Linked DNA regions of Celeribacter indicus. Each later gene encodes a partner of the first gene's protein in a complex. Links are inferred from orthologs where the notes say so. Each region holds a gene or a part of one and is shown on either strand. Other genes may lie near its edges.

What was found. The genes of interacting proteins can lie anywhere in the genome.
Region 2: the proteins of P73_RS20970 (region 1) and hfq are in contact, whole or in part, in a crystal structure (PDB 3VU3), measured with the Escherichia coli proteins. The link is inferred for Celeribacter indicus from one-to-one orthologs.

Annotation. Positions count from the first base shown.
Region 1 is NZ_CP004393.1:4,291,033-4,295,870, forward strand. The notes cover bases 1,507-4,410. They hold P73_RS20970 (catalase), read right to left. Parts: upstream 4,046-4,410; coding sequence 1,967-4,045; downstream 1,507-1,966. Other genes in these bases: P73_RS20960 (SDR family oxidoreductase), read right to left, coding at 1,507-1,687; P73_RS20965 (hypothetical protein), read right to left, coding at 1,719-1,901; P73_RS20975 (oligopeptide/dipeptide ABC transporter ATP-binding protein), read right to left, coding at 4,213-4,410. Also shown: P73_RS20955 (xanthine dehydrogenase family protein molybdopterin-binding subunit), read left to right, coding at 1-688; more of P73_RS20960, read right to left, coding at 740-1,506; more of P73_RS20975, read right to left, coding at 4,411-4,838.
Region 2 is NZ_CP004393.1:2,258,527-2,263,491, reverse strand. Bases 1,419-4,077 are described here. They hold hfq (RNA chaperone Hfq), read right to left. Parts: upstream 3,036-4,077; coding sequence 2,802-3,035; downstream 1,419-2,801. Other genes in these bases: P73_RS11345 (TrkH family potassium uptake protein), read right to left, coding at 3,215-4,077; hflX (GTPase HflX), read right to left, coding at 1,419-2,704. Also shown: P73_RS11370 (penicillin acylase family protein), read left to right, coding at 1-532; P73_RS11365 (DMT family transporter), read left to right, coding at 693-1,007; P73_RS11360 (hypothetical protein), read right to left, coding at 1,044-1,409; more of hflX, read right to left, coding at 1,406-1,418; more of P73_RS11345, read right to left, coding at 4,078-4,762; Trk system potassium transporter TrkA, read right to left, coding at 4,762-4,965. UniProt on the Escherichia coli protein: RNA chaperone that binds small regulatory RNA (sRNAs) and mRNAs to facilitate mRNA translational regulation in response to envelope stress, environmental stress and changes in metabolite concentrations.

The sequences.
Region 1 (4,838 bases):
CGGCGGGTCCTTCGGTGCGAGTTCGACCGGCTCCGCGGTTTTCCTCGCCAGTCGCCGGATCCGGGAAAAGATCGCGGCAAAGCTCGGCTGCACCCCGGAGGAACTGTCGTTGCAGGATGGCATCGCCCGCGGCGACAACCGGGAGGCACCGCTGGCGGATCTCATCGAGGGAGAACTCGACGAGACCGCACATATTTCGTCCGGCGACACGGACGAGACGCATTTCTCCTCCGGCTACGGCGCGCATTTCTGCGAAGTGGCGGTGCATCGCTGGAGCGGCGAGGTGCGTGTCCGCCGCTTCGTGACCTCGCTCGGCATCGGCCGCGTGCTCAATGAGAAGACGGCACGATCCCAGGCCATCGGCGGCATCGTCTGGGGCATCGGCACGGCGCTTCACGAAGCGCTCGAGCACGATCCGCGCACCGGTCATCTCGTGACCCGCGATCTCGCCAACTACCATGTCGCCGCCCATGCCGACGTGCCGCGGGAGATCGACGTGAAATTCCTCGAGGAACGCGACGACCACGCCAATCCGATGCAATCGAAGGGCATCGGCGAGCTTGGCATCTCGGGCGCGGGGGCGGCGGTTCTCAACGCGATCCACAATGCCTGCGGCGCGCGGGTGCTGCACCTGCCGGCCACCCCCGACAAGGTGATCGCGGAACTGGAAAGGGCGGACAGGACGTGAGCGCCCTGATCGGCTGAACGGCGTCGCCCCTGACGGGGCGGCGTCTTCGCGTCAGAAGAGCAGCCCGAGGAGAAAGGCCAGTGCCGGCAACCCGAAGAACATCAGCTTGCGCGCGAGATCGGCGTCAACCATGACGGTGTGGTCCTCCGCCTCGTCGCCATAGGAGCCGTCGGCCGCCGGCGGATAGGCGACAGGATCGAAGAGATTGCCCTCCTGCGGGCTGGCCTGGATGTCGGATTTCTGCGCCTCGAGACCCTCGTCGGCCATGCGCCGGTCGAGATAGGCGGGCAGGACCAGCGTCCCGAAGACGAGCCGCAGGACGGAGCGGCCGACGAACAACTCCCGCGCGCCGGTGCGGATGATCTTCATCACCGCTTCCGCCGGAACGTCGGGACTGAAGACCGGGGCGGCGGGCCGGGGCTTTCGCCGCAACCGGCTGCGCGCCCAGTCGAACTGGGGCGTGTTGATCGCCGGAAGCTGCACGAGATGCAGCGTCACATCGCTTCCCTCGCGCATCAGCTCCGACCGCAGGCTGCCGACGAACCCGTTGAGCGCATGTTTCGCGCCGGAACACGCCGATTGCAGCGGCACGGGCCGATAGGCGAGGCTCGAGCCGAGGAAGATGATCTTGCCGCTCTGCATGTGCCGCAGCGCCTCGCGCGTGGCGTTCACCTGACCGAGGAAGGTGACGTCCATAACTCGCTCGAATTCTGCGGCCGACATCTCCTCGAACCGCGCGAACATGGTCGCCATGGCCACGTTGATCCAGACATCGGGCACGCCGATCCTCGCAACGAGATCGTCGGTCGCCTTCCGCAGCGCCTCCATGGACGCCACGTCCGCCTGGGCAACCTCGAGACCGAGGGCCTTTTCCGACAGCGCGTCCAGCCGGTCCTCTCCGCGCGCGATGACACCGACGCGATAGCCGTAGGTCAGGAGCTTCTCGACGATCGCCCGGCCGGCGCCGGCCGTGCCTCCTACGACGATGGCGGTGTTCATCGGACAGCCCTTTCCTCGGTTGCGGCCGCGCTCAGGCGCCTTTCCTGTTCCTGTCGGCAGGAGGCTCGTCAGCGGGCCCGGCCCCGCCCGCCGGGCGCTTGCGGGACGGATCCGACACGAACTCGCGCGCATCGTGGCGGGTCCCGTGGGCCTCCGATTGGGCGTTGCGCCGATCGGCGGCCTCCTCGACGCCGGTCTTGCTGTCTTCGGTCATCCTGTGTCTCCTTTCTGCCTGCGGTGATCCGGGCGCCGCCGCGGCGCCCGGCAGGGAATGCGCCGTCACGGCGCGGGGTTGACCATCGCCTCGCGCGACCACAGCCGTTCATGGGCATGTTCGACACAGGCGGCCGGATCGTCCTCCGCCATGAAGACGAAATCATCCGGCTCCGCATCCACCGCCTCGAGAAGAGCCTTCGCGGGGGCGGAGACGACGATCGCCTTCAGATGCGCGAAGGCATCGGCGGCGAAATCCTTTGCCGGGGCGAGCTTGGCGAGATCCTTCGCCCCCTCCTCCGAGGGTAGGATCGCGACCGCGTCGAACATCACGGAGGGTGTCCCGGCAAGCTGTCCATCGGCCATCAGATGCGTGCCCGATTCAAGCGTCACGCCACCGCGTTTCTCCGCGACGATCTGGACCCGCACACCCGCCGCCTCGGCGGCGGAGCGAATCGCCTCCACCTGCGCATCCTCCGTGCCGTCGGTCACGAGCACACCGACCATCCGCCCCATCGGCTCGTCCGTCGCGGTCTTGTGGATCGACAGGGCATCGGAAATCTGCGCGTCGAACGGCGCCTTGGCGGGTGTCGCCGCGTCGGGCAGGTCGATCCCGATCCCCTTTGCGATGCGCGCGGCCATGTCCTCGTCGACGTTGCGCAGATGCGACAGCGCCTGCACCCGCACATGATCGAGATCGACCTTCGACAGTTCGAAAGTGATCGCGGCCACGATGTGATCCTGTTCGGGCGGCGTCTGGCTGCGGTAGAATTGCCGCGCCTGGCTGTAGTGATCGGCGAAGGTCTCCGCACGCAGGCGGCGTTTCGGGCCGTGATCCTCCGCATCGGGATAGGTCGCGAAATGATGGTCCGCCGGCCGTGGGCCGGTCTCCTCGCCTGCCTTGTAGAGGCTGTTCGGCTCGTAATTTGCCCGGCCGGTGTGGACATATGTCTGCATCATCCCGTCGCGCTGGAAATTGTGCATCGGGCATTTCGGCGCGTTGACCGGGATCTGGTGGAAATTGGTCGTGCCGAGCCGGGATTTCTGCGTGTCGAGATAGGAGAACAGCCGCCCTTGCAGGAGCGGGTCCTCGGTAAAGTCGATGCCGGGAATGACATTCGAGGGCAGGAAGGCGACCTGCTCCGTCTCCGCGAAGAAGTTGTCGGGATAGCGGTCGAGCACCATGCGCCCGACGATGCGCAGGGGGATGTCCTCCTCGGGGACGAGCTTTGTCGCGTCGAGCACGTCATAGGGCTGCTCCGCCGCCCAGTCCTCGTCGAAAACCTGGACGCCGAGCTCCCATTCCGGACAGTCCCCCATGGTGATCGCCTCGAAGAGATCACGGCGGTTGTAGTCGGGATCCGCGCCGGAGATCTTCACCGCCTCATCCCAGAGCACCGATTGAGCGCGGAGCTTTGCCCGCCAGTGGAACTTGACGAATGTCGCCTCGCCCGAGGCGTTGACGAAGCGGAAGGTGTGAACGCCGAATCCGTCCATCATGCGGAAGCTGCGCGGGATGGCGCGGTCCGACATGAGCCACATCATCATATGCATCGATTCCGGGCTGAGCGAGATGAAATCCCAGAACGTGTCATGCGCCGAGGCGGCCTGCGGAAAACCGCGATCGGATTCGGGTTTCACCGAATGGATGAGATCGGGGAACTTCATCGCATCCTGGATGAAGAACACGGGAATGTTGTTGCCGACGAGATCCCAGTTGCCATCCTCCGTATAGAATTTCACCGCAAAGCCCCGCACGTCGCGGGGCGTGTCCTTCGACCCTTTCGAGCCCGCGACGGTCGAGAAGCGGACGAAGACCGGCACTTTCATGCCCTTCTTCTGAAACGGCTGGGCCATGGTCAGCTCGGGGATCGGATCGGTGCATTCGAAATAGCCGTGCGCCCCCGTGCCGCGGGCGTGGACGATGCGTTCGGGAATGCGCTCGTGATCGAAGTGGAAGATCTTTTCGCGCAGGACGAAATCCTCGAGCAGCGTCGGCCCGCGTTCCCCGGACTTGAGGCTGTTCTGGTTGTCGGGAATGGGAACGCCGTGATTGGTGGTCAGGGGCTCCCCGCCCCGCTGCTGCGGTTCGCCGCCTGATCCGGTGGTCATTTCGATCCCGGACTGGGTCTTCTCGGATGACATAACTTCCTCCTGTCACACACTCACCGAGGCACGGTCGCAACGTCCGGCCATGCAGAGCCAACGGGAGCGGAACCGGGTGGTTCCGGGTGGGGCGGAAAAAATGCGGCGCACGGCGAAACGCCGCCCGGCCGCGAGGGCGGGACGGCGTCCTGCGGGTCCGGGCGCGCCTATTCGGCCGGGACCGGCATGCCCGCGAAATGACAGCTCGTGCGATGATCCCCGCGCAGCTCCTCGGGAGGCTGCGTTTCGCAGACGGGCTGCGCCAGGGGACAGCGCGTGCGGAACACGCAGCCCGAGGGCGGGTTCATCGGGCTGGGAAGATCCCCCGCGAGGGAGATGATCTTCTTGCCCCGCTCGACCTTCGGATCGGGGACCGGAACGGCGGAGAGAAGGGCCTGCGTATAGGGATGGCGCGGATCCGCGAAGAGCGCGTCGGAAGATGCCTTTTCCATCATCCGCCCGAGATAGAGCACCATCACCTCGTCGGAGAGGTGTTTCACCACCGACAGGTCATGTGCGATGAAGATGATCGTCAGCCCGAGATCGCGGCGCAACTCCTCCAGCAGGCCGATCACCTGCGCCTGGATGGAGACGTCGAGCGCGGAGACGGGCTCGTCGCAGATCAGGAGCTTCGGCTCGACCACCAGCGCGCGGGCGATGCCGATCCGCTGGCACTGGCCGCCGGAGAATTCGTGCGGATAGCGGTTGATCTGGTTCGGCAGGAGCCCCACCCGCTCCATCACCTCGCGCACCTTCGCGCGCCGCTCCTTCGCGCCCATCTTCGGGCGGTGGG
Region 2 (4,965 bases), 2.0 Mb from region 1 along the record:
CTTCATCGAACGCGTCTTCCGCGACATCGACGGCGCCTCCGCCTGGTGCGACGTGATCCAGTCCGCCGCCGTGGAGAGCTGTACCGACGTGGCGCGGATGGCGCTCGACGATGCGCTCGTGTGGATCGGGGAGCAGTATTCCACCGATCTCGAATCCCTGCGCTGGGGCGACGCCCATGTCGCCACCCATACCCATCCCGTGCTCGGCAACACGCCGTTTCTCAAATGGGTGGTGAACATCCGCCAGTCGACATCGGGCGGCGACAACACGCTGATGCGCGGCGTCACCTCCGGCGAGGGCCCCAATCCCTTCGCCAATGTCCATGGCGCGGCCTATCGCGGGGTCTATGATTTCGCCGATCCCGACAGTTCCGTCTTCATCATCGCGACCGGACAGTCCGGCCATCCGCTCTCCCGCCATTACGACGACCTGGGCGGCTTGTGGCGGCGCGGGGAATATGTGCCGATGAGCCTCGACCCGGAACTCGCCCGCGCGGCAGGCGTCGGGGTCACGCATCTGCGGCCCCGCTGAGGCGCCCCGGCCTTCGCCCGGAAAACAGGCGCTCTCCGATCCCGCGCCTTTCCTGGTGAGAATATTTATTTCATGCCTCTTGCGCCCGGTCCCGCGGCGCAGCATCCTGAGGCAAAGGTACCGGACAGGGGTACCGGACAAACCCACGGGGAGACGGCACATGGCATGGATCTATCTCACGGTCGCGGGGCTGCTCGAGGTCGTCTGGGCCTATTCCATGAAACAGTCCGACGGGTTCTCCCGCCTCGGCCCCTCCGTCTTCACGATCCTGACCATGCTCGCCTCCTTCGGCCTTCTCGGCCTCGCCATGCGCCACCTGCCGCTCGGCACCGCCTATATGGTCTGGACCGGCATCGGCGCGGTCGGCGCCTTCGTCGTCGGGGTGATCGTGCTGGGCGAAACCGTCAACCCGATGCGCCTCGCGGCGGCCGGGCTGATCGTCGCGGGCATCGCGGTGATGAAGGCGGCGGGATGACCCGTTCCGGCACGGACGTCCGCGGCCAGGTCCCGCTCAGGCCTGGCGCGTGATCTCGTTGCGGTAGACGAGGAAGCCCGCGCCCTTCGCGAGGGCGGTGCGGGCGGTCCGGTCGAGATCGGCATCCTTAAGCCGTTTCCGGCCGGTGATGTCCATCTGGTGCTTCAGCTCCGGATCCTCCCAGCCGGTCATCCCGAGGCCCTTGAGCGCATTGGCGATGGCGATCTCCCTGCCGGGCGCCACCATGAAGACGGCGATGGCATGCAAGGCCCCCGGACGCAGGCGGGTCTTCGCCCCGGCCCTCGCCTCGAACAGCATCATGAACAGCCGCATCCCGTCCTTCGGCATCGCCTGTGCAGGCGCGCGGGCGGCGGCGGGTTTCCCCGGCTTCGGATCGCTCATGTCATCTCCCGGAACTGCTTTTCCTGACGCGGGGTCCAGAGGACCTTCAGGTCATACCCGTCCTGCGTCATCTCCTCGTTCAGCACAACCCCTTCCTCGAACAGCCAGGCGCGTTTCCGGCCCTCGGCATAGGGAAGCACGAGGTCGCGCTCGATCTTGTCCTCCTCGAACCACGCGGAGACGGCGGCGAGCAGCGCGTCGATCCCCTCGCCCGTGACCGCGGAGATCGCAAAGACATTCGGCTCCCGCCCCGCGCGTTCGAGCCGCGCGGCACGCGCCTCCTCCGGCAGCAGGTCGATCTTGTTCCAGACCTCGAACATCGGCGTGTCCTCCCGGATCCCGAGATCATGGAGGATCTTCAGCACGTCTTCCTTCTGCTCCTCCGTCTCCTCGGCGGCGATGTCGCGCACATGCAGGATCAGATCGGCGTCGAGCACCTCCTCGAGCGTGGCGCGGAAGGCGGCGACCAGTTGCGTCGGCAGTTTCGAGATGAAGCCCACCGTGTCCGACAGGATGATCTCCCGGTCGCCGCCATGGGCGTTCGGGATCGACAACTGCCGCATCGTCGGGTCGAGCGTGGCGAAGAGCATGTCCTTGGCGAACACGTCCGCACCCGTCACCTTGTTGAAGAACGTGGATTTCCCGGCGTTCGTGTAGCCCACGAGCGCGACGATCGGAAACGGCACCTTGGCGCGCGAGGCGCGGTGCAGCTCGCGGGTCTTCACCACCTTGTCGAGCTGCCGGCGCAGGCGCACGAGCTGCTCGTCGATGGCGCGGCGGTCCGCCTCGATCTGCGTCTCGCCCGGACCGCCGACGAAGCCGAGCCCGCCCCGCTGGCGCTCGAGGTGGGTCCAGGCCCGCACGAGCCGGGTGCGCTGGTAGCTCAGCGCCGCCATCTCCACCTGCAACACGCCCTCGCGGGTGCGCGCGCGGTCGGAGAAGATCTCGAGGATGAGGCCGGTGCGATCGAGGATCTTCACCTTCCACTCCTTCTCGAGATTGCGCTGCTGAACCGGGCTCACCGGCCCGTCGATCAGCACGAGTTCGACCTCCGCGGCCTTCATCCGCTGGTTCAGCTCCTCGATCTTGCCCGTTCCGAACAGGTGGCCGGGCTGGATCTTCGGCAGGCGCACGATCTCCGAGCCGACCACCTCGAGGTTGGGCAGCGCCTCGGCGAGCGCCACGGCCTCCTCCAGCCCCGCGACCGGATCGCGCCGGTCCCGGTCGGAGGTGATGTCCGGGTGGAGAACCCAGGCGCGCGTCGGCAGGATCTCGTGTTCGTGCAATTCGGCCAAATGCCGCTCCTTCAACAGACGTGGGCACCCGCCGCGGGATGCGGGGGGTGCGCGTCACGTAATCGGTGCAGGACGGAATGCAAGGGGCGCGGCCCCCTCACTCCTCGCTGTCGTAGAGGTTGATCGGCTGGGCCGGCATGATGGTGGAGATCGCATGCTTGTAGACAAGCTGGCTCTGACCGTCCCGGCGCAGCAGGACGCAGAAATTGTCGAACCATGTGATCACGCCCTGAAGCTTCACCCCGTTGATCAGGAAGATCGTGACGGGAACCTTGGTCTTGCGGACGTGATTGAGGAAGGCATCCTGGAGATTCTGTTTATCGGCGGCCATGAGAAAATTGCCTTTTTCTTGCGCTTTATGATGCGAACTGTCCCTCGGGCGACAGCACTTGCGCTCACGTTCGCAGGAGTTCTTGAGGAATGTCAAGATTGTGCATGGAAAATCGCGACGCGATGCCGCGGCGCGGCGCAAAATTACGTCATTTGTAGCGCTAACGCCTGTCGGCCCCGTCAGCGGCGCCAGAATTCGGGGTTGAGCAGCGCGATGATCGCCAGCATCTCGAGCCGTCCGAGCACCATCGTGCCGGCGAGGACGAGCTTCATCGGATCGGTCAGCGCGGCATAGCTCATCGGGTCGGTTCCCGCGACCCTCACCAGCGGCCCCGTCGTCGTCAGCGCGGAAATGGTGAAGATCGCCGCCCGCTCGAAATCGAGCCCGAGCAGCGCGAGCAGCATCATCACCCCCGCGATGGTGAAGGCGAAGACCATGAAGTAAACCCAGGCCACATAGGCGCCTTCGCGCCTTATCCGCCGCGCGTTGGCCCCGGCCCCGCCGACCGAATGGGGCGAGACCAGCTTCTCGATCTCCCGCTCGCCGTGCCGCACGAGGGCATAAAGGCGCAGGAGCTTCACGCCCCCCGCCGTGGTCGCCACCCCGCCGCCGAAGATCGCAAGCCCCATCAGCAGCACGCCCGGCGCCTGGAGCCCGGACCAGAGCCGCGCCTCCTCCCAGCCCATGCTCTCGAAGCCCGCGGTGCTGAGGAAGGAGAGCACCATGAACATCGACCCCCAGAGCGAGGACAGCGCGCGGCCGAAGGTCCAGTCGCCCGAGACCTCGAGCACCGCGACCCAATGTCGCAGGAACAGCAGCAGCGGCACCGCCACCATGAGCGCGAGCCCGATCTTCATCTCCGGGTCGCGCCAGAGCGGCGGTGCGTCGGGGCGCGGGTTGTCGGCGGTGAAGGTCTTGCGCGACAGGGCCAGAAAGAGGAAGGCGAAGATCAGCAGCTCCCCGACGAAGCCGGTGCGCGTGTTGGTGAGCCCGCCCACCGGCGAGATGCCGGAGGTGGACATGACCGACATCGCGTGGATCAGCGCGACGAAGGCGGGAGAGCCGACCATGGCGAGCGCGAACCACAACGCGAGCGTGAGGCCGATGTAGATCGGAAAGAGCTTCGTCGTGAACCGCGCCATCCGCTCCGGCGCGGCGGCGATGCGGGTGATCTGCGAGGCGCGCGCATCGCTCTGGCCGGGCTGGCGCGAGGAGATCACCTCAAAGCCGCCGAGGTTCAGCGGCGCGAGCACCGCGACCGCCGTCACCCAGGCGAAGAGCCCGCCGAGCCAGGCGACGAGCGCGGTCCAGAGATGCTCCGGGCGGCTCAGACGCGCCGGATCGTCGAACAGCGTCGCGCCGGTGGTGGTGAGCGCCGAGACCATCTCGAAATAACCGTTGAGAAAGGTCGTGTCCTGCGTCGCCTCGACGAAGGGCACGGCAAGCACGAGCGGCAGCGCCGTATAGGTGCCGAGCAGCGTCAGGAGCTGGTTGCGCCCCTCCCGGTCGCGGTCGCGCCGGCCGTCGCGGGCCTCCGTCGCCTCAGGCCGGAACAGCGCGATGGCGATGAAGCCCGCGAGGGAGCAGACCAGCACCGAGGGATAGAGAAAGGCCCGCGCGTCGTCCCATTCGCGCAGGATGAGCGCATAGAAGGCCGGGACCAGCATCGCGCCCCCCGAGACCAGCATCAGCTGGACAAAGAACGGCATGCGCGAAAAGCGGTTCATCAGAAGAAGTCGATCGAGACTTGCAACAGCCGCTCGACCTCCGGCACGTCGGCGGTGAGCGAGAAGATGGAAATCACGTCGCCCTCGTCGATCCGCGTCTCCCCGGTCGGCTTCACATAGACGTCGCCCTTGGCGATCGCGCCGACCAGCACGCCCTCGGGAAAGTCGATGTCGCGGATGCGCTTGCCGGAGATCGGCGAGGT